Regions from separate parts of the Paenibacillus sp. DCT19 genome, predicted to be linked through region 2. Evidence: riboswitches for the same ligand, from Rfam matches in the RefSeq annotation. Region 2 holds a riboswitch; the other holds the start of a gene.
The links. A riboswitch is a leader RNA that binds a small molecule or an ion and turns the genes downstream of it on or off. The one in region 2 is predicted to bind S-adenosylmethionine.
Positions count from the first base shown of each region.

Region 1: another riboswitch for S-adenosylmethionine. It lies ahead of metA (homoserine O-acetyltransferase MetA); the one in region 2 lies ahead of DMB88_RS24585 (methionine ABC transporter ATP-binding protein).

Region 1 covers NZ_CP029639.1:1,994,950-2,011,271, reverse strand. Annotated here, with positions in the region: gene DMB88_RS09055 (YitT family protein) at 78-965, shown strand; gene DMB88_RS09050 (zinc-binding alcohol dehydrogenase family protein) at 1,110-2,123, opposite strand; gene DMB88_RS09045 (aldo/keto reductase) at 2,157-3,086, opposite strand; gene mqnC (cyclic dehypoxanthinyl futalosine synthase) at 3,341-4,480, opposite strand; gene DMB88_RS09035 (trans-sulfuration enzyme family protein) at 4,734-5,921, opposite strand; gene DMB88_RS09030 (aminotransferase class I/II-fold pyridoxal phosphate-dependent enzyme) at 5,914-7,101, opposite strand; gene metA (homoserine O-acetyltransferase MetA) at 7,126-8,043, opposite strand; SAM riboswitch class I at 8,242-8,366, opposite strand; gene corA (magnesium/cobalt transporter CorA) at 8,819-9,754, shown strand; gene DMB88_RS09015 (HRDC domain-containing protein) at 9,847-10,848, opposite strand; gene DMB88_RS09010 (ROK family protein) at 11,041-11,919, opposite strand; partial or broken gene DMB88_RS09005 (MOSC domain-containing protein) at 11,996-12,654, opposite strand; gene DMB88_RS30945 (phosphodiester glycosidase family protein) at 12,711-13,229, opposite strand; gene DMB88_RS30940 (phosphodiester glycosidase family protein) at 13,229-13,825, opposite strand; gene DMB88_RS08995 (5'-3' exonuclease) at 13,822-14,715, opposite strand; gene DMB88_RS08990 (arsenate reductase family protein) at 14,895-15,260, opposite strand; gene DMB88_RS08985 (RluA family pseudouridine synthase) at 15,832-16,322, opposite strand, start outside.
Region 2 covers NZ_CP029639.1:5,387,242-5,403,563, reverse strand. Annotated here, with positions in the region: gene DMB88_RS24605 (DUF2515 family protein) at 1-1,234, opposite strand, end outside; gene DMB88_RS24600 (thioredoxin family protein) at 1,351-1,695, shown strand; gene DMB88_RS24595 (COX15/CtaA family protein) at 2,130-3,068, shown strand; gene DMB88_RS24590 (Cthe_2314 family HEPN domain-containing protein) at 3,287-4,027, shown strand; SAM riboswitch class I at 4,168-4,310, shown strand; partial or broken gene DMB88_RS24585 (methionine ABC transporter ATP-binding protein) at 4,436-5,472, shown strand; gene DMB88_RS24580 (methionine ABC transporter permease) at 5,474-6,133, shown strand; gene DMB88_RS24575 (MetQ/NlpA family ABC transporter substrate-binding protein) at 6,219-7,055, shown strand; gene DMB88_RS24570 (DUF2167 domain-containing protein) at 7,195-8,199, opposite strand; gene DMB88_RS24565 (DUF2167 domain-containing protein) at 8,517-9,464, opposite strand; gene DMB88_RS24560 (SDR family oxidoreductase) at 9,680-10,444, shown strand; gene DMB88_RS24555 (NifU family protein) at 10,572-10,820, opposite strand; gene DMB88_RS24550 (YuzB family protein) at 10,901-11,155, shown strand; gene DMB88_RS24545 (NAD(P)/FAD-dependent oxidoreductase) at 11,152-12,213, opposite strand; gene mqnE (aminofutalosine synthase MqnE) at 12,512-13,618, opposite strand; partial or broken gene DMB88_RS24535 (HesB/IscA family protein) at 14,181-14,536, shown strand; gene DMB88_RS24530 (hypothetical protein) at 14,652-14,969, opposite strand; gene DMB88_RS24525 (NAD(P)-dependent oxidoreductase) at 15,221-15,862, shown strand; gene DMB88_RS24520 (histidine kinase) at 16,069-16,322, shown strand, end outside.

The sequences.
Region 1 (16,322 bases), 3.3 Mb from region 2:
AACTCGCGGCTCTACGCCGATCTTTCTGTAAATTACCCAGGGAGAAGGGCTCGGAACCGCACAAAGGAGGATGACGTATGAAGGCACCTCTGATATCGGCTAATCCGGCGCCACAAACCACCAAGACCAGAATCTCATCGAGCCGTCGCCTGTTAAATCTTTTACTTGTGATAGCAGGTGGCATTCTGGCCTCCGTGGGACTTGAATTGTTCCTTCATCCCAATAAAATCATTATTGGAGGCATTACGGGCATTTCATCGTTATTTGCCCATTGGACTGAGATGAGAATTGGATTATTCCTCTTCTTATTCAACGTTCCATTTATATTTTTATCCTATAAGATCGTGCAGAAAAAGTTTGTACTCGTTACTGTGTTGGGTCTGGTTGTCTTTTCGATCGGTGCCATCGTGCTTCATCCCATGCCACCACTAGTAGAACATCCACTTGCCGCAGCGATGTTCGGCGGGTTATGTCTGGGAATAGGAATTGGGCTAGTGGTGCGTTATGGCGGGACACTGGATACGCTGGAAATCGGTGATCCGTCTTCTCGGCCACCTGAACGTTTATTTAGCGGGAAACGGATGCTTATCGAAAAAATAATCATGCTGCTTAACTTGCTGATTCTAACGGCTGCTGGTGTTGTATTTGGTTGGGATCAGGCCATGTATTCTGTCATCGCATATCTGATTGCTTATGAAATGGTGTACGTGGCTTTCCGTGGATTCTCTGCGAAACGTAAGGTGTATATTTTAACCGCGCAAAGGGATCAAGTCACGCAGGCTTTGCGGAAACGATTGCGCAGAGAACCTTTAACATCTAACCCGTCTAGTCATTCTATACAATCAGCTGCAAGCGATGGATGGGTTCAACATTTTCCAGGCGCACTCTATTACGAGGTTCACTTTCTTGAAATGATCTGGCTCAAATCAATCGTGCGACACATTGATCCCATGCGGGTCTTGTGACCAATCCAGAGAAGTGATCTTTACTTCTTAAACACGATTAATACTATATAGGTAAGACACCAAAAACTCTCTCTACCTTCTGGATACTTGTTATCCTGAAGATCTGAGAGAGTTTTTAGTATTTATAATTGTGAGGAACGAACTCTATAATTCAACGATCGCTTTTACGACTCTAGACTCTGGAAGCAGCCACTGCTCAATTGCCGAAGGTAACAGGTCAAATGGCGTTCGATGCGTAAGGTAGGTATCCAAATCCAGCTTCTTCGCTCGCAAAACCTGCATGACCTGTTCAAAGTCCTCTCGCGTCGCATTCCGACTTCCCATTATACTCATCTCCCGTTTATGAAACTCTGGGTCATGGAAGGTAATATCCGCTTTGACCAAACCTACATATATCAACTGCCCACCATGAGCAACATACTGAATGGCTTCATTCATCGAATTCACGTTGCCTGTTGCATCGAAGACTGCGGTGGCGTAATCTCCTCCCGTAACTTCTCTGACTTGTTCTACCGCTTGTCCTGTTGCTTGTACCAGGACGTCTGCCCCTGCCAAAGAGCGGCTAAGTTCCAATCGCTCCTGATTACGATCCACGGCAATAACCTTAGCTCCCGCTTGTTTCGCAAATGCCATTACACCAAGCCCGATCGGCCCTGCACCAATGACAACAACCTGTTCTCCGGGTTGTAATCTAGCCCTCCTTACGGCATGAGCTCCAATACTTAGGGGTTCCACCATAGCAGCTTCATCCAGCGTCAGCCCATCCGCTCGCAATAGATGGGTTACAGGCACGGCTATTCTTTCCCGCATGCCTCCATCCACATGTACCCCCATCACCTGCATAGAGACACAGCAATTGGTTTTACCTGAACGACAAGCAATACATCGCCCACAGTGCAAATAGGGAATAATGCTAACCGTGTCACCGATCTGTAGACCTGCTTCGTTCTGTCCGATCTCCTCGATGACGCCTGCCAATTCATGTCCTAAAATGCGAGGATACGTAAAAAAGGGTTGGTTCCCCTTATATGCATGAAGGTCTGTACCACAGATACCAATGCGTTTAATTGAAACAATCGCTTCATGCTCTGTTCGTTCAGGCTCAGGCACATCCTGTAAAGATAAATGTTCAACTTCTTCACATACGACAGCTCTCATCTCTATTCCCCCTTAGAAGCTTTCTGGATGATCTCAATTATATTCTAAAAGACCACTTGGCCAGGTTTCATTATGAATCGGTGCAAGTATACGGAGCACGGCTGAGAGCAATTCCTCGTCTAACGTCTCATCTACCCAACCAGCGTTCTTCCGAATATTCTCAACACTTGCACTACTCACTAGAGTGGTTGGAATCTGATCATTGGCGGTTGCATATTGTACAGCCAGCTTAGCGATATCACTACCTTGCTCGGCACAGAATTGTGCTGCCTCCAGACAAACCTGCTTCACTTTTTCGCTCGCAGGATGCCAAGCTGATGCACCTCTGGTGCTTAACAACCCCATGGCGAGTGGCGAAGCATTCACAAGTCCAACATTACGTTCCTCCAATAGTGGTAGTAACGACAATAACGACGTATCATTCAAGGTGTAATGACAATACGAGATGATTGCATCGGCTTCGATCTGTGGTAATACTTTCTCAAACAAGGTTAACGGCAGTCCACATATGCCCGCATATCGAATGACTCCTTGCTCTTTGAGTTCTAACAAAGTTGGAAAAGCTTCTTCAATGATGATTTCAACGGGTACAAATTCGATATCATGAAGAAACAACATATCCAAATAGTCGGTGTGAAGTCGTTTTAAGCTCTGCTGCACACTTTCCTGAATGCGCTTACGTGAAAAATCAAACTCATCCTCACCATACCGTCCTACCTTCGTTGATAACGTGTAGGATTGACGTGGCACATTACGAATTGCATTACCTAGTACGGTCTCGGCTTTCGTTAATCCATAATAAGGAGATACATCAATATAGTTCATTCCTGCATCTAGTGCAGCATGTACAGTTCGAATGCCTTCGTTAGGATCAATATCACGAAATACCGAACCTAATGAGGATGCGCCGAAGCTTAGTACGGGCACGTTCAGTCCTGTTCTTCCAAGTAATCTTTGCTTCATCATCCTGCCCCTCTCCTCATATGTCATCTGATCTCATCTAACTGCATTGCCTTTTCATTGTAACAGTTCAAAAAGAATATAAAATACCTTCAAATGTGAATTATATACTGTTTCATGATCTGATTAGGTTCTGCCATTTTATATATGGGAAATAATAGTCGGTGAATGCAAAAAGCCACGACGTCCTTCTGTATGAAGGATCATCGCGGCATTATGGCTTCTTAAGGTATCAAAAGCTTATGTTCAATGTATAACTAGTTTTGCATAACGAAGTCTTGCTCAAGGGTGTTCTCTTCCTCATCAAACATACGCAAAATTTCATATCTGGTATTACGTTGCGCTGGAATATAGCCTGCTTCACGAATTAGTTGCAGAATTGAACCAATGTTTACTTTGTAGGTTGCACCTGCAGCGGATACGACATTCTCCTCGATCATTGTGCTACCGAAGTCATTGCAACCAAACTCCAGTGATTTCTTACCAATCTCAGGTCCCATTGTAACCCATGAGGATTGAATGTTTTTGATATTATCCAGCACGAGACGGCTGATTGCTACCGTTTTTAGATACTCTTGAGGTGTCTGACGCTCTAACTTGAGATTCGTATTGTCCGGCTGGAATGTCCACGGAATAAATGCCAAGAATCCTTCGGAATCATATTTATTAGCGATACATTCATCCTGAGCTTCACGAACACGCATCAGATGCAATGCACGCTCTTCCATGGATTCACCAAGACCAATTACCATCGTTGCTGTTGTATTCATACCAATCCGGTGAGCCGTTTGCATAACGTCCATCCAATCGCGCCATGAGCCTTTAAGACGACTGATTTTGCGACGTGTGCGGTCGTCTAGAATCTCAGCGCCGCCACCTGGAAGGGAATCCAACCCCGCTTCGTGAATCGCACGAACAACCTCTTCCAGTGAAAGGCCATCCGATACTTCAACCATCTTCATAATTTCAGCTGGAGAGAAGGAGTGCATCGTGATATTCGGGAAACGCACTTTAATCTCTCTGAGAATGTCTGTGTAGTAGCTAAATGGCAAATTCGGGTTTGTACCACCTTGCATAAGAATCTCTGTACCGTTAACGTCTTCTGTTTCCTGAATCTTCTGGAAGATTAGTTCATCCGGCAATACATAGCCTTCATCGGAACCAGGTCTACGATAGAAAGCACAAAAACGGCAGTATACATCGCATACGTTTGTGTAGTTGATGTTACGCCCAATTACGAATGTTCTGTATGGTTCAGGGTGCATACGTTTCATAATGACATTAGCTGCTGCCCCAATTTTGTCCACTTCGTCCGATTCAAATAGTTGAATCGTATCTTCCAAATCCAAACGCTCGCCCCGAAGGGCTTTATCTAAGATACGGTCTACCGTACTCATTATAAAAAGCCTCCCTCATGAAGTGAAAATATGATAACGATCATCCTAGCTTGTGGATTAGATACACAAGTTCCGGTGAAAACATCGTATTTCTGTACTCCAACTATCGTAACACAGGTTACATGTGAAAAAAAGCACCTTATGAGCAGGTGCTTTAAAAATAAGTGAAAATTCAGACATATAGAGATTGTTCAAAAACACGTACATATCCAATTGTTTTTATTTACTACGCTCAGAGAAAATTTAGCCTGTCTTACTTGGATTCCTCTAGTGCTTGCTCCAAATCTGCAATCAGATCATCAATGTCCTCAAGACCGACCGAGAAGCGAAGCAATCCATCCGTAATTCCGCGATCACGACGAACCGCCGCAGGCATAGCAGCATGAGACATCATGGCTGGGTAAGACAGTATACTCTCTACCGCTCCCAAGCTTACAGCAACGATTGGCAGTTTCACACGATTAAGCACTGCTTTGGCACGATCACCAGAACCTACATCAAATGATACGACAGCACCGTAGCCAGTTGATTGGCGTTCATGCACATCGCGACCTGGATGTTCTTGTAACCCTGGATAATAAACGGCTGAAACATCACTTCGTTCATTCAGCCATGCTGCAAGCTTGGCTGTGCTCTGTTCACTGTGTGCCATACGAGCGCCAAGTGTCTTCATACCACGCATCAGCAGCCAGGACTCTTGTGCACCAAGCACAGTTCCCAACCCGTTCTGTAACTGCTTGAGCTGTTTGCCAAGCGCTTCTGTACGAGCCACGGCAAGCCCTGCCAACACATCGCTGTGACCACCAAGGAACTTGGTTGCACTATGTACAACGATATCTACACCTAGCTCTATTGGACGCTGGTAGTAAGGAGTCATAAATGTGTTATCCAAAATGGTAACGAGTTCATGCTCCTGAGCCCATGATGTCACTGCTGCAATATCCGTAATTTTCAGCGTTGGATTGGAAGGGGTCTCCATATAAACAGCCTTTGTATTCGGTTGAATCGCTGCCTTCACTTCTTCGATTTTAGTCATATCTACAAATGTCGTTTCGATCTGCATCCGATTAAGAATCGAGGTTAGCAAGCGATACGTTCCGCCGTATACATCCTCTGTCACGATGATGTGATCCCCTGCCGAGAACATCATGAACACACTGGAGATCGCTGCCATCCCTGAAGAATACGCAAAACCACGTACCCCGCCTTCAAGCAGCGTGATGTAATCCTCCAAAGCCTGACGTGTTGGGTTCCCGGAACGACTGTAATCATGTTGTGGTGGATTGAAAATATCAAAGTGATGGAAGGTGGATGCCTGATAGATCGGCACACTGGAAGCTCCCGTTGTTTTATCTACCTCGTCCCCGAAATGCAGCAGTTTGGTATCGAATTTCAATTCAGAAGAATTAGAAGAACCGGAATTTTTATTCTGTTCACTCATGATGTGCTCCTCCTTCAATTTCGAGTTTTGCTGCTGCGAGCGCATTGGCTAAATCTGCGATAAGATCCTCGGCGTGCTCAATACCAACGGAGAAGCGTAACAAACGATCATCTACACCGACAGCATCACGGATCTCAATCGGGATATCGGCATGAGTTTGTACTGCTGGATATGTCATTAATGATTCAACACCGCCTAAGCTTTCAGCAAATGCGATGAGTTTAATATGACGCAGCAATGGCTCTACGTAACGAGCATCCTTCACTTTGAAAGAGAAGATACCTGTGTTACCGCTGGATTGCTTGTTCTGCACCTCATATCCGGGATGATCCGACAATCCTGGGTGATAGACTTCACCAACAGCTGGATGCTCCAAAAGATACTTCGCGATTGTTAATGCGTTATATTCATGGCGCTCCATCCGAAGAGCCAATGTTTTCATCCCCTTCATCAACTGGTAGGAATCTGTTGGAGATAACACTGCACCAATGGAGTTGTGTAGAAATGCCATTTCCGCTGACAGTTCCTCTCCTTTGGTCACAATCAATCCAGCAAGGACATCGTTATGTCCACCAAGGTACTTCGTTGCACTGTGAATGACGATATCCGCACCAAGCTCGATTGGACGTTGGAAGAATGGCGTTAACAGTGTGTTATCCACAATAGTCAACAGGTTATGGCTCTTCGCCCATGTGCTTACCGCTTCAACATCTGTAATCATCATCAGCGGATTCGTTGGTGTCTCAATAAAGACCGCTTTGGTATTCGGCTGAAGAACTTTCTCTAGTGCAACCAGATCATTCGTATCGACATAGCTTGCTGTTACACCAAAACGAGACAGAATCCGTTCAAGCAGACGATATGTGCCCCCGTACAGATCGAGTGATACAATCAGATGATCTCCTTGACTGAACAATGCAAAAATCGTTTGTAGTGCTGCCATGCCTGAGCTACAGGCAAAACCTGCATCACCAGACTCCAGTGCAGCGGCCGCTTCCTCCAACACTTTACGTGTAGGATTGGTTGTACGAATATAGTCGAATCCCGTGCTCTGTCCAAGCTTCGGATGACGAAACGCTGTTGCTTGATAGATTGGAAAGTTAATTGCGCCTGTGACCGGTTCATTAATAGAGCCAATTTGAGCTAAGCGGCTTTCGATTTTCAACTTGTTATCTTCCATTGCAGAATCCCCCTGTTATCTCGATTAAATTTGCGGACCAATATCGTAAGGTGTTTCTTGATACACATAGTAATTGAGCCAATTAGAGAATAATAAGTTAGCATGAGCCCGCCATGTCGCTGGAGGAACACGGGAAGGATCATCTTTCGGGAAATAATTTTTAGGTAGGGCTACATTTAATCCTTTAGCTGCATCACGATCATATTCCCATTTGAGGGATAACGGATCGTACTCAGCATGTCCGGTAACGAAAATCTGTTTACCGTCTTTGGTTGCAACTAGGAAAATACCTGCATCCTCAGATTCAGCCAAAATTTCTAGACGCTCGTCCTTCTCAATATCTTCATGACGCACTTCAGTGTGACGTGAATGAGGGACATTAAACACTTCATCGAAACCACGCAAGAGTGGGACATGAGATTTGTTAATCGTGTGTGGAAATACGCCAAAGCATTTTTCGTCCAGTGAAACTTTAGGAACGCCGAAGTGATGATATAAGCCTGCCTGTGAGGCCCAACATATATGCATGGTTGAAGTTACATTTGTTTTGGTCCATTCGAAGATTTCTTGGATTTCCTTCCAATAGTTCACGTCCTCGAAATCCATCTGTTCTACAGGTGCACCTGTAATGATCATGCCATCGAAGCGGCGGTGCTCAATTTCATCAAATGTTTTGTAGAATTCATCCAGGTACTCCTGGGAAGTGTTCTTGGACGTATGGGATTTTGGATGCACCAGAACGATGTCAACCTGTATAGGTGTATTCCCCACCAAACGTAAGAGCTGCGTCTCTGTCGTTTCTTTGGTTGGCATAAGGTTTAATATAGCGATACGAAGTGGACGAATATCCTGTTGATATGCGGATGTCTCGTCCATGACAAAAATGTTCTCTCCTGCAAGCACTTCCTTGGCAGGTAAAGTGTCTGGTATTTTGATTGGCATGGTGTCAAACTCCTCCTTGAGCATAAATAGATTGCAGCATTTGCTGCCCTGAGCTTGCCGACAAGCATAGATTTCTACATCTTAAGGCGTAGAACAAGCTCAAGTTCCTTAGCGAAAATCAGTGCTGAGAAGTCGGGGCATATAACAAAGACCTTCCTCGGATTCCGAGAAAGGTCATATGTAAACAGATATGCGCCTCTCTCATCTCTCAGTTACAACAGTACCTCTTGGGCACTTAGTCGCTGCAAGAATTAGCACCGTGCGGTATACCGCCGGTTGCCGGGTTTCATCGGGCCAGTCCCTCCACCTACTCTTGATAAGATTTCGCTGTATTTAATTTTTGAAATATAATTGCTTTCCGTTTACTTTAAAACATTAATCCGTTCACGTCAAGCTACAGTTCATCTTAAGCATCTACATCTCGGAACCGTTTTTCACCTCCTGTCATACACTGCCTCAGGGCGCGAAATAGACACATTTTTGCGCTTGAAAGCACCTTGGACCAGCGGTATACTAAACAGGTGTTGTAAACCCTTATGTGAGAGGTGACATAATCAATGGATGGCGACCCGAGGCCTGACTGGCAGCCGAATTCCGACAAACAGCATAGAGAATTGACATCAGCATGCCGGCAGCGGGACGTTACTTCCGTTTGCATATAGAGCGAACGCAGACCTGATCACCAGGCTCCGCTGCCGACCGGCTGATCTATTCTTTTTGCGCCCATAATGATGAAGATCCGCCAACTCGGCGGGTGCAGAAGGAGTCGATAACGATGAAAATCCGGTTGGTAAACAACGGTGTATTTATCCCAGTGGAGGACATTCAGCAAGCGCTGACTCCACCAGCGGAGGGCTTTTACTGGATTGATGCAGATGTGGATGATCTGGCCGTGCTTCAGCCGCTATTTATGATGCATGACCTGGCGGTCGAAGACTGCTTAAGTGACGAGGAACAGCGTCCAAAGATCGAAATTTATGAAAGTCATTATTTTATTGTCATTAACAGCATTCGTTTTGATGATGAAGAGATATTCTTACGTGCTGTCAACCTGTTCTTGGGCAGACATTTTATTATCAGTGTGACTAAACAGAAAGTCAGTGAGCTGCGAACTTTAAAACCTATTCTATGGGAACAGGAAATCAGCACTCCGGATCGTCTGTTATATTTGCTGGTTGACTTAATTGTCGATAATTATTTTACTGTCGGTGATCGGATTGAGGCACGGATCGAAAAGCTTGAGGAAGATATTCTAATGCACACCAAAAAATCTCACCTTAACGAAATCATCGGGCTTCGTAGTGAGATTCTATGGCTCAAAAAAGTGCTTGGTCCTCAAAAAGAGGTCATTAATACTCTTAACAAAAAAGACCTGCGTCTCATTGATGATCAATTGCAGAAATACTTTAGCGATATTTATGAGAATGCAGTGAAAATATCCGAGACATTCGAAACCTATCGGGATCTGATGGGCAACTTACGTGAAGCTTATCAATCCAGTATTGCTAACCGAGCGAATGAGATTATGCGTGTGTTTACCGCCATCACGACAGTGTTCATGCCCTTGACCGTTATTACCGGTATCTATGGGATGAACTTCGAATTTATGCCAGAATTGCACTGGAAGTATTCATACTTTGTCGTTATTGGGCTTATGGTAACACTTGGCCTGAGTATGTTCTTCATTTTCCGCAAAAAAGACTGGATATGAATAGCAGCAGAATCAACATATAAAAAAAGAACAGGAGACGAAGCCTCCCTACTGGGAATAAGGCCTCGTCTTTTTTTGAGTTTAATCAGCCATTAACCGACGTTTCGCTCTGTCTCTACATGACGACGATAACGAATCCGGATCATACGAAGTTTCTCATATACTTGCTCCAGGCTACCTCCGCCTGGCTTCTCCTCACCATATACTTTATGTAATACAGGCTTCAGAAACGTATCTCCCAGTTCCTCATACGCGCTCCAAACGGCTTCCTGTTCTTGTTCAGGCATAATCGCAAGCTCTGCATCAAGAAGACAATCCGTATCATACCCCTCTAAATCCAAGACTTCCAGTAATTCGATTAGCTCTCGACGTGACAATCCCGAACGGTTAACAATCTCCTCTAACGTATGCCCTTCCTTCATGCCTTCCAGTACTTGCTTACGAGTCTTGAACTTATCTAGTTCCTGCTTATACTTCTGCTCTTTCTGTCGGTACAGCCAGTTCTCATACTCCTCTTCTTTCAATGCAGAGTATACCCAGTCGAGTGGAAATACGGTGGAACGCTCCACCCCGTTTGTTAGCTCCAGCCATGCTTGACCATACTCGGAAGCCTTGCTCTCTCCAACACCCGGCAATTGCATCAGCTCATTCATCGTCAGCGGCACATACGAACTAATCATGCGAAGCAACCGGTTCGTTGCAATAAAATAAGGTGCTTTTCGGTCAGATGCGGCTCTCTTTCTACGCCATGCGCATAAGTCTTCGTACAATGTCTCATTGGCATACAATTCACTGTAACATTGGAGCCGTTGTCCGCCATAATTTCGTGAGCGGAGCTCTTCAATTTCATGAAATAACCCTTGCAGTAACGGTCGGAACCCTGCACTCATCTGTAGTGCTAGTTGATGCCGATAAATATGCATGAGCTCTTCCCACGAACTGCCCTCATACCAGATAATATCCTCTCGATCCCCTTCTTCGTACAAGCTCCACCCCAGATGCCATGCTCCTTCTTCTTCGCCAATCCACACTTGTGCGAGCTCTTCATTCTGGTCTGTATTTCTGGCTAATCTGTTCATAAAAATGACTTCCATTGACCAATCCCTCCTTCGAGTTTCAGCTACACCGCTTGTAAGGCTCACCCTCATCACCTTCAAAAAAGGCAAAAAAAACACCCCTCCTGCAAAATGAATGCAAGAGAGGTGCTTCCTCAACAAACCGTGCTATGCTGTTGCTCATATCATACCATAATGGAAAAATTCGTCAATCATTTCATGTTGTATACTTTATTTATTTAGTGCAAGCTTCGCAAGCGCCAAGGAGCCGCACAGCCCTGCGTTATCTCCAAGACCCGGTGAAACCACATATTGATCGATATCGGACTGAAGTGCTGGGTGCTGTACATAACCGTTCAGCAATTCCTGTAATTTTTTGCGTACCAGCGGGAAGAGCTGCTCCTGCTTCATCACACCGCCGCCCATCACAATTTTCTGTGGAGAGAGAATCAGAACATAGTTCATCAGTGCGTGTGCCAAGTAATGGGCTTCAATCTCCCATGCTTTGTGATCCGGTGATAGCTCATAAGCTGGCTGTTCCCATCGTTTGTTAATCGCTGGACCTGCAGCAAGTCCTTCTAAGCAATCGCTATGATAAGGGCAGAAGCCTTCAAAGGTATCCTCCGGATGTCTACGTACGATGATATGTCCCATCTCTGGATGAGACAACCCATGCACCATTTGACCAGATACTACAGCACCTGCACCAATTCCTGTACCCACCGTAATATACAAGCAACTGTCTAATCCTTTGGCTGCGCCCCAAGTCGCTTCACCAAGTGCAGCTCCATTCACATCAGTATCAAACGTCATTGGCACATCATAGTGTTCCTTCAATTTGCCAATAAGGTTGTATTGCCCCCAATGTGGTTTGGGTGTAGTGGTAATGTATCCGTAAGTTGGACTGCCTTCAATCGGATCGATTGGGCCAAAAGAACCTACACCTAGCGCTTCAATATTTTTGCCTTCAAAGAAAGCAATGACTTGTGCCATCGTTTCTTCAGGTGTTGTCGTAGGAAAGCTTGCTCGTTCCAGAACCTCTCCCTTTTCATTCCCAATACCACATACAAACTTCGTGCCTCCAGCTTCAATTGCGCCTAAGATCGTCATGTTCGTCACACTCCTCAATTAAGTTAAAAAGGAATTCCATTCTGTCATCGATCATTCTAATTGTTCAATCCAAAGACTAGCCCTCCAGCTTGTCCAAACGCTTCACCAACGTCTGTCTCCAACTGTCCGAGAGCGTTGTAATGGCCAGCAGAGCACGAATGCCTTCCGCATCCTGCTTACCCTGATGCATCACCCGGTTCGCTTCCAGAATCGTCATGGATGTTAGATCCGTGCTGATTCGTCTGAACCCAGACCCTGGCTTCACTTCTCCTTCTTGTAGCACACGAAAATAAAAGCCGGTATAACCACTTTCCTGAAAATAAACAGGTAAACCCTTGTAATCATACCGAGCTGCCAGCTTGAAGCAAGGCTGTCTGGGCTGGCTAACCTGAACCCTGGCATCGCCTAATTGATATACATCGCCAATTCGCACCAGATCCTCTGCACAGCCCTCGACCGTCAAATTTTCACCACAAGCGCCCCACTCGAGCTTGCGATTCATCAATTGCTCCAGCAACGGATAACGACTATGATCATAAACACAAACCGCCTTGTCGGGTCCCCATGATGTTCTAGGTCTGCCTGTGCATCTCCCGTCATGCCTGTGAATGACAAGAAAACAGGACTAGAAACGGGAGTCTTCACAATTCCGCTCAGCACTTCACGTTTCTGACCAGGCAAGGGTTTAGGCTGACCCACATTTATGGCTAGGACAGCCGTAGGGCTGTCGCCCAATTCGAATTGTTGTGTGAGTTTCACTTGTGCATTCCTCCCCTTCTTTGTTCAACGCCTTACTTAACAGAGCCACCAAAAACAAGTGTATTGCTGAGCAATCGACCAGGTGAAGTGAGCATCTTACCATCCGCATACATACCCGAAGATGCACCCCCATCCAGATTCATCGCCTGCTTCGCTCCAAGCTTCTGCATCACAGCAGCCCATTCCTTCATCGTTGCTCCGGAAACGGTTGCCAGAAGAACCGAACCATCTGCCATAATGGCAATTCCACTTCTTGCACCAGAAGCATTGAGAATTTTCGGATCCTTGAAGCCCTCACTTGCTGGATTAATTGAGATCTTCCCATCCTTAACGAGACGCGGACCGGCTCCTACAGCAGTAACGACTTCGTCCCAAGGAATCTCCTTACCTTCTGCATTCGTGTATTTGTAATTCATCTCCACCGTAGAGCCAACAACGAAACGATCGGCGTTTGATTTGTGGCTACCTGTGAAGACCAGAACTGAACCATTCTTCGGAATGGCAATATTGGTATTCGGTACTTTTTTGGTCACAATCCCTTTCTCGATCACTACTGCTGTACCCCTTTGAACCCAACCGTTGAACCTCGCTCAGGCGTATACAGCATCGTAATGCTTGCATTTGCAGACGGTGTTCTGTTAATAAAGGTAGCATACCAACTGCGGGATTTGCCTTCTGGCGTCGTTACCATGCCTGTTAAGTTTACACGAAGTGAATCCATAATTGCTGTGCCATCTTCTTTAAAACCAATGCTTGTACCGTATCTTCCTATATGTATTACTTTACCATTAGCTATTAACATGCCATATGGATCTGGAGCACCATTATAAGCCTCAAAGAAAGCTCCGTTAATCGCGGCTTGCGCCCCATACGCTTTGACAATGGAAGGCAATGTTGCGGTCTGTCCTACCTGCTTTTTCGCTAGTCCTACTGTCACTGGTGTGCCTTTTGGAATACTAACCGTTTGTACGGTGAAGCTTCGTCCTGCTGCTTTTACTTTCTGCACTTTTGTACTGATTGCTGCTTTGGCTTCGACTGTCTGCGGAGCACTTACTGCCCCTGACAATAATACCGGTAAAGCCAGGACAAGAGCCATAGCCCCTGTCCACCATCTCTTACTTGATCTTTGTGATTGAATACTGCTCACCCTATTGCCACTCCCATCCAAGAGCCAAGGCTCTTCATCTCAAGTTGTTCAAACTTGTCCATCACCATATCCGGATCCAGACGTAATTCACACATATCCAGTGCACATGCAACTGGAACTGCGCAGTGAATCTCTGCTAATTTGCGAGACAGATGAAGCATGTCCAGATCGTTCTCAATCTTTTTGCGTACCGAAGGTGTAAGCTTGTCCAAGTTGTCCAGAATACCTTCGATCGAATCATACTCCTGAACAAGCTTCAGCGCCGTCTTCTCACCAATGCCTCGAACACCTGGATAATTGTCACTCGCATCCCCCATCAAGCCCTTCATATCAATGACCTGGCGAGGTGTAAGCTGTTTCTCCGTCATAAGCGACTCTGGTGTGTACACCATGTAGTTGCCATGACCTTTTTTCATAATAATAATGCTTGTACGATCATTAATCAGTTGCAGCATGTCATGATCACCCGTCAGTACCATCACATTCATGTCTGTCTGCTCTGTGTAATATTTCGCTAACGTGCCAATGCAGTCGTCAGCCTCATATCCAGCAGCTCCAATGTTCGGAATATTCAGACTATCCATGACTTCACGAATCAGGTCAAACTGCGGAATTAGATCATTTGGGGCTTCGGGACGATTGCCTTTGTAAGCGGCGTACTCTTCACCACGAAACGTCTTACCACCCATATCCCAACAACAGATGACGTGACTTGGCCCAAAGGTCTGAACCGCATCCCAGAAATAACGGATAAATCCGTAAACTGCATTGGTGGGCAAGCCTGCCTTTGTACGCCTAATATATCCGCTTGCAGATGTTGCGTAAAATGCCCGGAACAACACTGCCATACCGTCTACCAGCAACAAAGTAGGTTCATTACGTTGATTCACTTGTGTTTACTCTCTCCTATCTTGTGTGTAACCAATAAAATAAAATTGCAAAATAACTCTATCATTATAGCATAGTTCTACCACTTATCGGTCAGCCAAAAAAGCCCTGAATTTTAACATTCAGGGCAGCGATTCTCCTACCTTTTCAATTACGGTAGATTCCAAGTTAACCGAAGTTCTTAACGATTGTTCCATTCCTGTTCATACGTATCTTCTTTGAAGCCCACGGTGACTTTTTCCCCGTCGGTTACAATTGGACGTTTGATGAGGCGACCATTCGAAGCCAAGAGACGAATCTGCTCTTCGGCCGACATGCCAGGCAACTTGTCCTTCAGCTGCTGCTCTTTGTAGACCTCTCCGCTGGTATTAAAAAATTTCTTAACCTCAAGCCCGCTCTTCTGGATCAAATCGGTAAGCTCAGCTTCGGTAGGCGGGTTATCAAAAATAGGAATTAACTCAAGCTGATGCTCTTGAGCCTCCAGCCACTTCACTGCTTTGCGGCATGTACCGCATTTGGCATACTGATATACTTTTAATTGACTCATTACTGTTCCTCCTATGCTCCGGTATCGTTTTCTCGCTTCCCTTGGTTTGCTTTGCAAATCCAAAAGTCGCTCGAAATCGATACCATCGCAATGTAATTTTACTTCATAAGCAATCCATTTCATATGGATTGCTATACATTAATGATTCTGGGTGCTCCGGTTTCGTTTCTCGCTTCCCTTGGTTTGCTTCGCAAATCCAAAAGTCGCTCGAAATCGATACCATCGCATTGTAATTTTACTTCATAAGCAATCCATTTCATATGGATTGCTATACATTAATGATTCTGGGTGCTCCGGTTTTATTTTCTCGCTTCCCTTGGTTTGCTTCGCAAATCCAAAAGTCGCTCGAAAACAATACCATCGCATTGCAGTTTTACTTCATAAGCAATCCATTTCATATGGCTTGCTATACATTAATGATTCGTGATGCTCCGGTTTCGTTTCTTGCTTCCCTTGGTTTGCTTCGCAAATCCAAAAGTCGCTCGAAATCGATACCATCGCATTGCAGTTTTACTTCTCAAGCAATCCATTTCATATGGTCTGCTCAAATACTTATTATGGCTGCGAAATATTAGATGCGATCCTCTCTGGGGTGTGCTTCAGCATCTAGGCGTTTCTCCAACGCTGCCAAATCTGGGGGCAGTGGTGCCTGAAATGTCATCCGCTGCTTCAGAATAGGATGGTCGAATGATAGCTCATACGCGTGAAGCGCTTGACGATCAATCCATCCATCCCGCTCGTTACGCATCGTTTCTGTCTCAGAATCGATTCCGTCACTTGGCAATGTCTTATACATCCGATCACCAATTAGCGGACAACCAATAGAAGTCATATGCACACGAATTTGATGCGTTCGGCCACTCTCCAGTTTCAGATTCACTACACTGGCAATGCTATTTCCCCATGTCGTTACCACGTTGTATAAGGTTCTTGCGGCATAACCATCAGGTGTTACGATTCGGCGATGAGGCTCTTCCGGATCCCGGTCAATCGGACCATCTACTGCACCTTGCAACTCAGCAGGGCAACCATGCACAATAGCCATATACTTTTTATCGACCG
Region 2 (16,322 bases):
TTTTCAGCAGTCCATATCGGTGTTCATGACTCATTTCGAATAACCAGGGTCTACGGGGTGTGGTTAGATGGCCGAGACAATCTCTGCTCTGAAGCCAGTCCTGTCTTGTAATTGGCTCATAGGGTGTGTCCTGCCACACAGCCAGCAATTCAGGACTATACAGTCGATCACCCTCTGGCAGCCATTCCTGCTCCATTAATTCTTTGCTATAAAACTCATTTTTTCCAGCATGCTCCTCATGGGCAGTGAACAAGCCTGGCCAATATTCGGCACGCGATCCGCGGTGGGGTACGGAGCGGGCGAATTCCAGCACTTGCGTGAACACTTGCTGGGTACCGAACAGCATGGCATACAGACTTTTTCCAAACATAATACGTTCATCCAGCTTGCCAAAATGTTCAATGACTCGGCCCGCAAGACCTTTTCCACGTCCCAGAGGAAATACAATATGATTGAGCCCGGCCAGGTTATGCAGATGAAAGGCAGGCTTGGATAGCACTTCTTTTTTGAAATAAGGATGTTGCACAACACGGCTCTCAATATAGTTCTGCTCATTAATAATTAATGCCACACTAAGCAACGAGCTGCATCGTTCGAGCCAAAATCGTTCCCAAAAGGGCGTCATAAAGGCGGAGATATGGAAGTGGGGGAGCAGGTGGAAACAACTCCGTCCCAGTTTACGGCTATTCATGTACAACAACAATTGGGGGTAGGCATCTTGGAAGATAAGCGCATTACAACGCTCCAGCATGCGATACATGTGTTCTCGATCGGTTTGATTTTGCAGGTTGTGCATCAGACCACTCTGTAGATCTGTCATATGATATCCACCGTTGCGTGATACCATATGAGCCAGCAGTGCCCAATGAAGCTCCGGATACTGTTCATAACATTCCAAATAAGCTGCTGTGCGGGTGATATTACTTCGATTATGCTCTGACGTCAGTCTATGGATTTCTTCTAAAATATTGCAGTCCTCTTCACATACAATCGCGCTCCGGGCATGTCTAGTGGCGGCCGACTCCGTTCCAGGCAATAACCGTTCAACTTCTTCTTGCAAGGAGTGCGCGACATCGGATTGCCAAGCGAGATCACGTAAAGGATGACGTAGTTGATTGGAGGCTTGCCACGCTGCCTGTTTGCCACGCCAGACTTCCCTCGCCGCACCAGGAATGGAGCGCACAATCTGAAAAAAGGACTCCAGTGGAGGCGAATCTGTTTTGTGAGTATGCATTGCTCGTCATCCTTTCTCATAATTGCTCTACCCTCAGTATGTACTGAATATTTGACTTCCACTCGGCAATTTGCTTCACTTAGGTTAAGACAAGGTAAAGAAAGGAAGATGTGATCATGGAACAAATAACTTCCAAACCCGAATTTGATGTAGCCATTCAATCTCCCAGACTGACCGTAGCCGTATTTAAGGCTGATTGGTGTGGAGACTGCAAGTACATCGATCCATTTATGCCTGAAGTAGAGGACAAGTATGCTCGTGAGCTGACATTGATTGAGGTTGATGTCGATCAAGTGGGCACAGTGAGTGAAGAACAAAATATCCTCGGCATACCGAGTTTTGTAGCGTATACGGATGGACGTGAATTGGTTCGTTATGTGAACAAGCTTCGTAAATCTAGAGAAGAGATTGAGCAGTTCCTTGATCGTGCTGTCGAAGTGTACAAAACGATCCACAAATAAACACAATCAATTTTAAAGGTTACATATGTTAACAGCCATTTTTCCATCATCGGAGAAGTGGCTGTTGGTATGTTCGTTAAAGTTCAGGAGACACTATCAAGATGTGGGTATGAGCCTATACATACCGTTTGAGCTCTCGAAAATCGATGAGCAACGGGATTTCATCAATAGGAAAAGGTCAGTTGAGTGGGGCAATCTTATCGTATTCATTTAAATTGCGGAAGCATAGAATGAACACCTTGTGTCTAAAATTTGAATTGAAATGACCTTTCGGTCATTTTTTCAATAGACGTTAACATTTTGTCACAAAGCGCGGCGTCAATGACACTTTTATCCGGTATAATGAGTTTAGTTGTGAATTACGTGTCAAAGTACTGAATCAAGCGAGAAACGATGTTTTTCGCCATCTTAAACCAACAGCAGGTGAGAAAAAATTGAAGCATTTAACCTTGTTTAAATGGTTAACCGTATTAACTTGTCTTGTGATGTTCCTGGCAACGTTCGGTGGGGGCATTGTTACCAAGACAGAATCCGGATTAGGTTGTGGCACAGAGTGGCCTTTGTGTAACGGAAAGCTTGTTCCAGCACATACGGTAGCATCCCTAATTGAATATTCACATCGTGCCGTAAGCGCATTGGCAGGTCTGCTGTCGATTGCCTCTTTTGTAGCATTTTTGCGGTTCGGTAAGTCTCGTCGAGATCTACAATTGTTCTCATTACTAACGCTCATATTTGTTATTGTCCAGGGAATCATGGGAGCCTTTGCCGTGGTGTTCTCCCAATCTTCTGCCGTCATGGCGCTGCACTTTGGATTCTCGATCATAGCGTTCGCGAGTTCTCTAATGATGGCGCTGGGAATAAGGCAGGAGGCGCGTCACGGAGGACTGGAAAGATTGAATAATTACCCTCGGGTAACTAAAGGGTTCCGTAATCTGGTCTGGTTTTCCACGGTTTACACGTATCTTGTTGTGTACACAGGTGCGTTTGTAAGCCATACCGACTCAGCGGGAGGCTGCTCAGGTTTCCCATTATGTAATGGACAGATTGTTCCAGAGTTGTCCGGAGGGGTAGCTGTAGCATTTGCTCACCGTTTGGCTGCATTATCCTTGGTTATTGTCATCGCGATTTTGGGTCATTATGCATACCGCAAACATCCTGATAATACCGAACTTCGGAGATTAGGTGTGATCGCTGTAGTGCTCATTCTGCTCCAAGTCTTCATTGGTTTCGTGATGATGCTTACGATTGGTCGTCCAGAAGTGTACATGTTCGTTGCGCTTGCTCATATGTTGGATATTGCCATATTGTTCGGAGTTCTAACATACATGAGTTTCCTTGTATACAAACTGCATCGTCCAGTTAATCGTTTCTAGATCAAGTATACAGATTTAAGTTATACGAAGTTATATTGCGACAACTTACGGAGTCTGCCTTTCAATGATGTAGATCATTGGAGAGGTGGACTTTGTTTGATGTTAGGCATGGCAGGGCAACCTAAGCGAAGCAGCATTCATGCATTTACTCTGATCCCGATTTTGTTTAACATGATTAAGCATCCCATGATCAGCAGAGTGCAAAGAGGAGGCTGTATATGCTGCGAACGTTGCTAGGCGAACCGCCACGCCAAAATGAGGGTATGTTGGAGGAAGCTATTGATTCAATGGTGGAGACTTTGGAGTTACTGCAACGCCAACTGGAGAAGAACCAAGACCCAACGCATGATTATCGTAAGCTGTATGTTTGGACGCAGGGGTTAATCTCCTCGTTAGATGAACTGGAGCAGAGCTGCTTTGCTGCATCTCACTTTCGCAAGAAGGTAAAAGCAGGCTCTACAGAAGACATGACGAGCGAGGAAAAGGCGGAATATGCCCGGTACGTTTATTTTTACAAGGATGGATTCATTCGTTGCTTTGCCATTTTGGACAAGACAGGTACTGTATTGAATGAACTGTTTCAGCTCAATACAACCAAAGTAAAAACGCATTTCTCTTATTTTACCGTGTTGCGACAGTTTGGATACGCCAAGATGCATGGGGAACTAGCGGCTAAGCTGATCGAAATCAAGGATGCATACCGAGAGCCCATGAGCAGATTACGTAAACGCAGGAACATGGAGATTCATTACATGAATTCTGAAATGCAGGACGATCTGTGGCAACTGCACCAGACATTGCAGGGGAAAGTGAAGCTGGAGGACTTGGATCAACATCTGAACGAATTGCGTCAAGGATTAGATATGGTGTGTGCAACGTTGAAGGCATCGTATGGTTACATGAATAAAATGTGGCATCAACAAGGCTTTAGAGAGCGTAGTAAAGGGATAAAATCATAATATTTACCTTTGACAAATCGGAATACTTGGATTATACTGAGTTCCTAATAGGACATTAAATGTAATATGTTACAACATGAATTATCTGAACAGTATAACTGTTGAATTACACGAACTTATACAAACTTACAATATCATATTTCTTATCGAGAGCGGCGGAGGGACAGGCCCGATGAAGCCCGGCAACCGATTTATAACGACAATGGCAAACGTGTCATTCTTTATAGATGTTAGGTGCTAATTCCTACAAAATGGCGTTAAGCGCGATTTTGGCAGATGAGAAGGTATATTCTTTCAAGCGAAGAACCCTTTCAGTTTCTGCAAAGGGTTCTTTTTTTATTGCATGAATGGGAGTTTTCCTCTCTTTCGGGTAAAGATAGGTGTAGGCAGTGGGAAGGAGAGTATTATTTGATTGAATTAAAAGGAATAACCAAAACATATGGTAGAGGCGCAAAGGCAACAACTGCGCTTGCGGATCTGAATCTGAATGTTAGCAAAGGCGAGATTTTGGAGTCATTGGGCATTCAGGCGCCGGTAAAAGTACATTGATTCGATGTATAAATCTACTGGAGCGACCTACAGAAGGTGAAGTTTGGGTGAATGGAGTGGACTTAACCAGTCTGAGCAAGTCGGAATTGCAGAAGCAAAGAGGCAAGATCGGTATGATCTTTCAGCATTTCAATCTGCTCTCATCCGCTACGGTCTACGACAATGTTGCATTTCCACTGAAGTTGGTCAATACGTCCAAAGCGGAGATCGATCGTAAGGTAAAGGAAATGCTCACCTTGGTCGGACTTGAACAGCATAGCAACAAGTATCCTGCACAATTGTCAGGAGGACAGAAGCAACGGGTGGGTATTGCTCGTGCACTCGCCAGTGATCCGGATGTGCTGCTCTGTGATGAAGCCACTTCTGCTCTTGATCCACAGACAACAAGTTCTATTCTGAAGCTTCTGCTGGATATTAACGAGAAGTATGAGTTAACGATTGTGCTGATTACTCATGAGATGCATGTGATCCAGAGTATCTGTGATCAGGTTGCAGTCATTCATCAGGGAGGCATCGTTGAACAGGGGCCAGTCACAGAAGTGTTCCTCAAGCCAAAGCATGCTATCACACGTGATTTCATGCAGCAAGGTCAGGCGACCGAGTTGTTGTTACTTCAAGAGGAAGGTCTATCAAGCTCAGAGAACAACCGTGAGAACGGCGAACAATCTCAGTTGGTGAAAATTTCGTTCTTGGGACAGAAGACATATGAAGCCATTCTGTCAAGAACCGTTCGCCGTACCGGCGTTGATTTCGCGATTCTGCAAGGAACAATCTCTACGATCAAACAAGTCCCTTATGGACAACTTATCGTTCGTTTCGAGGGATCCTCTGCGGCGATTAACTCAACTACCCGTGAATTAATCGAGCAGGGGCTTGATGTGGAGGTGCTTCGTTAACATGGATTTTTCAACTGTACGCTGGGAAGAGGTTGGCAAGGCGTCTATTGAGACGTTGCAGATTCTTCTTGTATCCGGTCTGTTTACTGTAATTATTGGCTTACCATTGGGTGTGCTGCTATTCATGACGGCAAGATCCTCATCGGCAAAATCGGTTCTCGTTTATTCGATTCTGTCGGTGATTGTGAATATATTGCGATCTGTTCCATTCATCATCTTAATTGTTGCTCTACTTCCAGTTACCCGTGCGCTTGTTGGAACGGCTACAGGTGTGTTGGGTACAATTCCACCACTTGTCATTGCAGCAGCGCCGTACTTCGCTAGGATTGTGGAGACGACATTGCGTGAGGTGGATCGTGGAGTCATAGAAGCTGCACAAGCGATGGGAGCCTCGACAGGGCAGATTGTAAGACGTGTTCTGTTACCAGAGGCATTACCTGGTTTGCTGGCAGGTATAACGATCACCATTGTTACGTTGGTTTCCTATACGGCAATGGCGGGGATGGTTGGCGGCGGTGGACTTGGGACGCTGGCGATCAACTATGGTTATTATCGTTACCAGACCGAGGTCATGCTTGTAGCGGTAGTATTAATCGTCATTTTGGTACAAGTCCTTCAGATGTCTGGAGATCGCTTGGTTAAATGGTTCACCAGGAAATAACACATAGACAGCATGTCTGACGCATGATCAAATTGATCAGGCTCAGCTAATGCAACAAAAATTGATTGGAGAAGGGGTTTTACACATGAAAAAATGGTCATTTGCTCTACTAAGTATTTTGCTGATTGCAGTACTAGCTGCTTGCGGTAACAACAAGGATGCGGATAGCGGAGCAGACAATTCTGCTGGTGCACCACGTACCGTTGAACTGAAAGTGGGAGCATCTCCTACACCTCATGCTGAAATTCTGGAAAGTATCAAGCCTGAACTTGAAGCAGAAGGTATTCGTTTGCAAGTTGTAACATTTAATGATTATGTTCAACCGAATCAGCAATTGGCTGACAAACAATTGGACGCTAACTTCTTCCAACACCAACCTTATCTAGATGCAGAAAATGCAGCACGTGGTTTTAACCTTGTAACTGTAACTCCTGTACACGTAGAGCCTTTTGGTGGCTATTCCAAAAAGATCAAATCATTGGATGAATTGAAAGACGGCGCAAAAGTTGCGATCCCGAATGACCCATCCAATGGTGGCCGTGCATTGTTGTTGCTTGCAAAAGAAGGTCTGATTACGCTCAAAGACAACACAAACATCTCGTCAACTCTGCAAGACATTACTGAAAATCCGAAAAACCTGGAGATTATTGAGTTGGATGCAGCGATGATGCCGCGTCAGTTGGATGAAGCAGACCTGGTATTCATTAATGCAAACTTTGCACTGGAAGCGAATCTGAATCCAGAAAAAGATGCTCTTCTAATCGAAGATCTGCAAGGTAACCCGTATGCTAACATTCTTGTAGCTCGTGAAGATAACAAAGATTCAGATGCAATCAAGAAACTGGCAGCAGCCCTGAATTCCGAAGCAGTAAAAACATTTATTAAAGATCGTTACCAAGGTGCAGTTGAACCTGCATTTTAAGTAATAGCTTAACGAACATAAAAAGTCGATTCCGCTTATTATTGATGATACGGAGCGCTGTATCGATGCAAAAAAAGCCCTACACCTTTTGAACAAGGATGTAGGGCTTTTGTGTGTTGATTATTCGTGATTGAAGCTGTTAGCGCTTGTTCGGGTCATTCTCTGAATGATCACCAGTGGATGAATGGGTGTGCTCGATGGATTCCTGTCCAGCTGCATGCTGTTGATATGCCTGTTCAGCAGGAGAAAGAGAGTTCTCATCCGTAGGATGATCAGCATCATTTTTTTTGCGTCCAGTCAGCTTATTACGTAGCCATCCGAATGCTCCAACGACTAGAGCTACAATGACAAACCATCCTTTTTTGAGCAATAACAACAATCCTACTTTTTTGGCAACAGCCACTCCTGCACCACCAAGGATGAGACTGGTTAAGCCGAGTTCTGATTTTCTGTCGATCGAAGCGTCAAACTCCTCATACTTGTTACCCGCAGTGACGGTAAGATTGGAGAGAACGTTGTCCTCAAACTGTCTTCGGTTCTCCTCAAAATTAGCACTGTCTGTAACGAGAATAACGCCGATATAGCCCTGACGTGTCAGAACGTTCACATTGTAATTAACGAGGGCTTCCTGCTGAGCGTCTTTGAGACCAATGGAATAAAGCAAATGGTGTTTGGCGCTATCATAGTTCGGTTCAATGTCCCAGCCAGTAATAAACAGTTGGTTATCAGGAGTCGTTTTCTCATTCTGTTCCTCTGTACCTCGTTTGTAGCTGTCCAGGAGCTCTTCAGCATCGAGGTCATCCTTGTCACTGTCGTCAATATGTCCAGTGTCATTGTACTCGAAGATCACGTACCAGTTGGAGTTCTCACCCGCTCCATAGATACTACCGATCTCTGTTCCGTTCGGGAAGGATTCGGTGTCTTCCATGAAACGTTTTGTGTTGGCTTCATCTAAAAAGGTAAGTCCTTCAACTACTTTCAAGGAGGCTTTGCTGTCGAGCATGACATCTTGTGGTCCGTCTATCCATTGATAATCCTCAGTGGTGCTACTGTTACTTTCTGCAGAAGCTGTGATGGAGAAGGGGGCTTGTAATGTAAGTACAAGCAGTATGGCGATCAGGGATGCTACACATTTTTTCATCATTTGCTATAAATCCTTTCAGCGTTGCCATGTAATGATTATATTTACATGACCATATGTATTGTGTCATTACTTTCACAGGAAGTAACGACTTATCGACATTACCATAGACACCCCTACCAGACAAGGTATATATGGTTATTTAGGTGGTATTTTCCTTCTAAAGACCTAATTGATAACAAAGTAAAGGATGGGAATATAAGTATTTAGTCCGAGGCTTACACTTTTTTGCAAATGAGGCGGTTGAGCTAAAGTACAACACAAAGACCGTGTACCCCCATAGGAGAGATATACGGCCTTTATGCTGCTATTAACTGCAATTATTGATGAGGCGGCTGCCCAGAATTGCGATAATATGATAATTCATTTTGATCGGCATTCTGCTGTTCATCTGCCTCCTGCAGAACCATTCGCTCCGTAGGAGAGAGCTGTTCTTCATCACCTTTTGATCGTTTGAATCTAATCCAAGCAATCAGCCCAACGACTACAATTAAAATTATAAACCATGACTTCTTGAGAAAAAGCAATAAGTTGTTCGTGGGACTGCCTGTATAACCGATACCGCCCCAAATTAAACTTTTGAGTCCGATCGTTGAGGTTTTGTCTGTCGAGGCATCGTATTCTTCATAGGTATATCCTGCACTGATACTCAATTGGTTAAGAACAGCTTCCTCAAATGTTTTATTGTTCTGTTGAAAATTAGCCAGATCTGTAACCAAAATCGCAGATACATACCCTTCACGTGTTAGTATATGTACATTGTAATTGACCATGGCCTGTTCAAAAGCATCCTTGAAACCCAGAGAATAAATTAATTGATGTTTGCTGCTATCATATGTAGGTTCAATTTCCCAACCTGTTACGTAAGTTCGATCTTCAAACTCCGCTTCTCGGTTCCCCGCTTCTGTACCACGAATATAACTGCTTAAAAGTTCGTTCGCATCCAGCTTCTGATCATCATCTCGGATATGACCGGTTCTCACGTATTCAAACACGACATACCATGAACCTGAATCGCTATTATTGTACAAGCTACCTATTTCATTACCGTTAGGTTTTCCACCTGCATTGAGCATTGAACGTTGTGTGTTGGCTTTATCCAGAAAAAAATAGCCTTCAGGGATTTCTAAAGTGGCTTTGCTATCTAAATCTACAGTAGCCGGCCCAGCAATCCAGTTATACGCATCAGGAGATTGCTCTTCATCGGTTGTTGCGGTTACTTGAGGAGCATCTGAGAAAGCTAAGAAACTAATGAATATTAACAGCATAAATGTTTTCCATCTTCTTTTAAAAATGTTCATCACACAGCCCTTTCATAATAAGTTTCTTTCGCACGATATCACCGACACTAACATAGCTAGTTATCACTGGCAAGATATATCTGGAATTAAAGAGATAAAATCCCTATAAAATATGCAAGTTGTGAGGGGATGATAAATCTTTTATACTAATGAATGACTGCTCATTGAAGAGGGGGATGGACGTGAAGGGGAAGATTGCCCTCATAACGGGAAGTGCCAAAGGCCTTGGAAAAATGACAGCCCTCAGTCTGGCGGATCAGGGATGCCATATTGCCCTGAATTATGTGAATAGCCGACTCGAAGCGGAGGAGCTTCAAGCTCAGATCATAGCCAAAGGCGTAAATTGTATTGCGATCCAGGCTGACATTTCGAAGACCGAGGAGATTACATTTTTGGTGAAACAGGTGGAAGAACAGCTCGGGAGCATCGATATTCTTGTGAATAATGCTGGCCCCTTTGTCCGAGAGCGCCGTTTGTTTGCCGAATATGCAGAAGCGGAAATACAAATGTTAGTACAGGGTAATTTGCTTGGGCCTATGCTGCTTGATCAGTATGTGCTGCCAGAGATGCGGCGTAAGCAGTGGGGGCGTATCATCCACTTTGGATTCAGTCATGCCGGAGAAGCTAGATCATGGCCTCATCGAGCTGTATATGCAGCTGCGAAGGTGGGTTTGGTTTCTTTTACCAAAACATTAGCTGTAGAAGAAGCGTCTAACGGCATAACAGTGAATATGGTATGTCCTGGGGATATCCGCGGCACTAATAAAGAGAAAACGATAGATGAAATTGCTGGGATAACGGACGAGGAAACACCAAGAGGGCGTCCTGGCAGCGGTGAAGATATTGCACGTGTCATTACGTATCTCTGTCTAGACCATTCCGATTTTATTACAGGTAACATTATGGATGTGTCTGGAGGACTTGATCCAATTCGTCCAACAATTTAGACGTAGCAGAATGCGAAACGGTAGGGCGAAGGATATGTGAACTATGTTAAAATGAAATAGGCACAAAAAAGAGCCCTCCGCTTCATTGAAGCGAAAGGCTCTTGAGGTTTATTTCGTGAAGGATTGATTAGAATACTTGTACGACTTCTTCGACACCGTCAACTTCTTCAAGAAGGGCGCGTTCAATCCCGGCTTTTAAGGTAATGGTGGAGCTTGGGCAACTGCCGCAGGCACCGACCAGTTTCAGCTTAACGATGCCATCTTCTACGTCAACCAATTCCACGTCACCGCCATCGCGTTGCAGGAACGGACGAAGTTTGTCAAGCACATCGGATACCTCATCATACATCATGGTGCTTTGTGCGTTTTCGCTCATTTTTTTCAACTCCTTTCCTCTATATATTATATTACAAATGACCATAAATTAAAATGGTCAAACAAAGCAGGTGAACCTACATGAGACCAATTATTGAATTTTGTGCGAATAACATGCACTTTGGCACAGATGAAATCATGGATCAACTGGATGAGAATCCAGATTATGATGTTATTGAATACGGCTGCCTCAGCAATTGTGGCCAATGTTACATGACTCCTTTTGCACTAGTGAATGGCGAATTAGTCATTACCGACAAAGTTGAAGATCTATACAACGCCATCTTAGCCAAAATTGCTGAAGCCGATGCCTGGAGTGAACTGGATCTCGACTAACCGAGATGACGCTTGGACATCCAGAGCACGCCGCTTTTCAAAATACGAGGCACACGTCCCATCATGGACGTTTTGCCCATTAGCCCAAAACCAGCCTTCTTACCAAGCGCACCTAACGTGCCGCGTAACTTAAGAGGGTGTGGATTGGGTTTTTCACCTTTCCAAAGGGCATGCTGAATATGAGCGATCTGTTCACCCTGTACTTCTGCTGCTTGACCACTTGGAGCGTAAGGCACGCTAGCGCAGTCACCGACAACATAGACATCTGTATATTCAGGAATTTGATAATATTCGTTAAGGACAACACGGCCTTGGGGATCTTTGGTGACATCCAAGTCCTGTACGACTTTGACCGGCTGGATTCCAGCAGTCCATACTACGGCGTCCGTCAAAATTTCCTCATCCTGATTATAAATTCCATCTGCTTCCAGACGGGAAATGGCAATATGTCCACGTGTCTCGACCTGATGTTCACCAAACCATTCATGAACATATGCGGATAGACGTTGTGGGAAGGCAGACAATACACGTTCCCCACGATCCAGGATGCTGATATTAAGATCAGGTCTGCTCTCACGAAGCTCTGCGGCCATCTCTACACCACTTAGACCGCCACCAACGATGTGTACTTGTCCATAAGCTTTTACTTCACTAAGACGAAGATACGTTTCTCTTGTTTTGCTGAAGCTCTGAATGGTGCAGCTATATTCCTCTGCTCCTGGTGTGTTATGGAAACGATCGGTACAACCTAATCCAATCACCAGTTTGTCATATTCCAACGGATCTTGGCCTTCAAATTCAATCTGACGCTGTTCCAGATCAATCGCCGTCACTTCTCCATACCGATACGTAACTTTTTCATGAACTGGAAATTGGATGCGCAGGTCGTAATCAGATACGGTGCCTGCTGCGAGTGCGTAATATTCAGTCTTTAATCCTTGAAAAGGGCTGCGATCCACCAGTACGATTTGTGTGTCTGCTGGAATTTTACCTTCAAGAAGTTCTTTGATAATCGTGAGGCCACCGTAACCGCCTCCGAGAACGACGAAATTTTTCATGACTCGGCTTCCTTTCTGCATCAGTCCCGTTAAGCGGGGCTGCAACCTTTGGAGCAGCTATGCTTCCATAGCTGCTCCAATTTGTTTTTATTTTGATATTCAGAAAATATGCATTTCAAATTACAGATATCGTGTAGCACGGTTGTACCATGGTACAACCCTGGAGGTGACTTCAGGGGTGAAGATATAGTCGAAAGTGCTAACCTTACAATGAATTGTTGAGAAGAAGCAGCCGAGCTATATCTTGCCTGAATCCGATTCATTACTTGGATGTGGCTGGGAAATATAAAAGCAGATGTTACTCGTATACTTGAATTTCGTTATAGAAAGTATCACGCTCTACAGGAATGCGCCCAGCACCTTTAACTAACCAGATCAATTCTTTACGAGTTAATCCTTCTGGTGTAAGTGCACCTGCAGCATGACTGATTTTTTCACGTACAATGGTGCCATGAACATCGGAAGCGCCGAAGCTCAGAGCAACTTGTGTTAATTGTGGACCAATATTAATGAAGTACGCTTTAACATGGTCGATGTTATCGAGCATCAGGCGGCTGATCGCAATGGTTTTGAGATCCTCGTAAGCAGAGTTACGACGCATAATGCTTGCACTTTTGCTCTTAGGCTGCATGGAGAGCGGGATAAACACCATAAAACCATTTGTCTCATCTTGAAGCTCACGAATTTGAACCATGTGATTCACACGATCCTCGTAGGATTCAATGGATCCGTACAGCATGGTTGTATGCGTACGCATGCCCAGGTTGTGAGCAGTGCGGTGTACTTCGAGATAGCGATCAACATTGGCTTTGTCTACGCGCATTTTTTTGCGATACTCATCAGACAGAATTTCCGCGCCGCCGCCAGTCAGAGATTTCAGACCTGCTTTTTGCAGCTCTTGCAGAACTTCCTTAATGCTCAAACCGCTAATACGAGTGAAGAAATCAATCTCAGCAGCTGTGTAAGCTTTGAGCGTGACATCAGGATATTTTTCGTTTAAAGCACGCAAAGAGTCGACATAATATTGAAAAGGAACATGATTATTATGCCCACCTACGATATGAAACTCACGGACGCCTGGGTGAATATGTTCTTCCACATAATCAATCATTTCCTGACCAGACAACGTATAAGAGCCTTCTTCACCTTGGTCTTTGCGGAAATTACAAAACGCGCAGCGAGCTTCACATACGTTGGTGAAATAAAGGCTCATGTTTTCGATGAAATATACTTTCTTACCGTTCTTCCGCAGGTTGGCTTCGTTAGCCAGTTGGCCCAGTGTGAGCAAGTCATCTGTCTCATACAGATAGACACCGTCTTCCACGCTCAATCTTACGCCATTCTGAACCTTCTCGACGATCTCAGCCATTCTTTTGTCTGTAAATGGTGTAACTAATGTAGACATTTGTTATTCCTCCTGTTCTTAACCGGATTAAGTAGTATAGGCCTGTTTGCAGAGCTACATCAGTATGGTGAAGCTTAAAAAACAGCTAACTGGATGGATGCAAAAGCTCACATAGAAAAAAATGCGGTCAACACCGCCTTCTATAGTTAAACTAACTTTTATTTACCCGGTGCAGCATATGCTGCATTGTGCTATGACTTATTTGTTCGAGAAAAAGGAGTCTAATGACTCTATATGCATTGGGGACTGCGTTGCAGTCTCGAAATGTGAAAAAAATTACAACTCCAATTATGACCATCATCTGAATAAGTCATGACAAAATATCGACATTTCAGAGCGACCACCTATCCATTATAAACCTCGTGTCCCGGTGGTTCAATACACTGGGAAGAAAAAGGAGTTCAGGAGGAACGCGGAAACGGGCAAACTTCACTTGAGGCCCTTGACGGGGTGGAGTATAATTTAGGAAGAGTTAATGTAAAGTTGTTCAAAAAGTCCGCTTTTGATTACGAAGGATGCTTTTTTGAACATGATTATATATGAAAAAGGAGAGTGACCTGGCATGATTAACATCAGCGAAACGGCTGCTGACCGATTGAAAGAAATGCTTGCACAGCAAGAGACACCTGGCATGTTCCTGCGTCTTGGCGTAACACCGGGGGTTGTACCGGATTTTCGTACGCCATGGGCTTTGATGATAAAGAATCCGATGAGGATCTCTATATGGATATTCAGGATATGAAGGTTGTCGTGGAGAAGGAGAACCTGAAGTATCTGAATGGTCTCGAAATTGATTTTGAAGAGTCCGGCATGACCGGCGGATTCACTATTCATAACCCGAATGCAGTAGCAACATGTGGCTGCGGATCTTCTTTCCGTACAAAGGAAGAAGCGGGCGTACCGGATAAAGATTGCTAAGATTTAGTTTAATCATACCTCTACGGCGTAGTTCAACTGCGTTGTGGAGGTTTTTTTGTGCAAAAAAAGATGCCCTTTTTAGGGACATCTGCATACCTACGTGTATACTAATTTTTCACTCGCCAGAAACAGCGTGCTCAAGCTCTTGGATAAAAAGCTCCTCGACAACCGCCTCAATATAATCTTCATTCTCTTCAGCGGTCTCCAAAATATCTGTTGAAAATAATACGAACGAGAAGCCTTCGACTGTGATCTCCCAGGTGTGAGGCGAAGTTTCTTCTCTGCGGTCAACCGTTGCTTGAGTACCCGTCTGAATTAACCGCTCAATCAAATGATGGAGGGCTGAGTCTATTTTTTGAAAAAGTGCTTCAGTGGAAATAGCGGAACGATTCGCTTGTCTTAATATCATGGCGACTTGATCTTCAAAGCTCATATCACTCAGCTCCTTCTCAATGGGCTATTGCTGGACGTAAGTTCAATTAAATAGTAATCACAGACACGTATATTCGACATACTAAACATAATCCCTGCCATGATGCACGGAAAGCAACACTTCAAGGGTGTGAGGAAAGAAATAACTTTTATCAGAACATGAGATTAAAGGTATTGACAAGTTTAGTTGTAACAATTATAGTTACATTATAGATTTTAGGAAAACAACACATAGCCGAAGGAGAGATTATCATGAAAATTGGAATTATTGGTGCAACGGGTAAAGCAGGAAGTGTAATTTTGAAAGAAGCGGTAGACAGAGGGCATGAAGTAACAGCAATCGTTCGTAATGCAGCGAAAGTGGAAGACAAGTCCCTTAACGTTTTGGAAAAAGAGGTTTTTGATCTTACAGCTGAGGATATCAAAGCATTTGACGTTATCGTTAACGCATTTGGCGCAGCGCCAGGACAAGAACATCGCCATGTTGAAGCAGGACAAGCGTTGATCAATATTTTGAAGGATGCGCCTAATACGCGTCTAATCGTTGTAGGTGGTGCAGGAAGTCTGTTCACAGACGAATCCAAAACATTGCGCGTATTCGAATCACCAGGTTTCCCTGATGCATACAAAGCAACTGCTACGAACCAAGGCCAAAACTTGCAAGATCTGCAAGCATCTTCTGGTATTCAATGGACATTCCTGAGCCCAGCTGGATTCTTCAACCCAGAAGGCGTTCGCACAGGTAAGTATCAAGCAGGTAATGATGTTATTCTTGTTAATAGCGAAGGCAATAGCTACATTAGCTATGCAGACTATGCAATCGCATTGGTAGATGAGATCGAGAAACCGCAACACAAAAACGAACGCTTTACTGTAGTTGGCGAAGCGAAGTAATTTTGATGCACCCATAGATTAAGCATAAACGGACGCTGATCTCCACAGATCGACGTCCGTTTCTTTATAGTTTAGTTAAATATTTCAGGCGTGACAAAGCATTAGCTCCCACAAAACGTTATAACAAATCCTTTTGTAGGATAGACAGAACCATGGTAAAATTACCCCATGAGTCGACATCGTTCGAGTTTACTGGGGAGTTGTTTATGAGATCCGAATCCACTGCATTTTTAGTGAAAGTAATGACCATTTTTATAACTATATCACTTTGCACTGCTTTTGTTTTCGTCATTTACTTTCAGGATTTGAACCAATCCAAAGATACGATCAGTATGGAAATATTACGAGACCAATCAGGAAACATGACCTTGTCCGATGTTAAAGTTAGTGAGCAATTCAAAGCTTTACCGAGCAACTATTCTAAGGTTGGCTACTCCCCGGTTCAATTATGGTTCAAAAT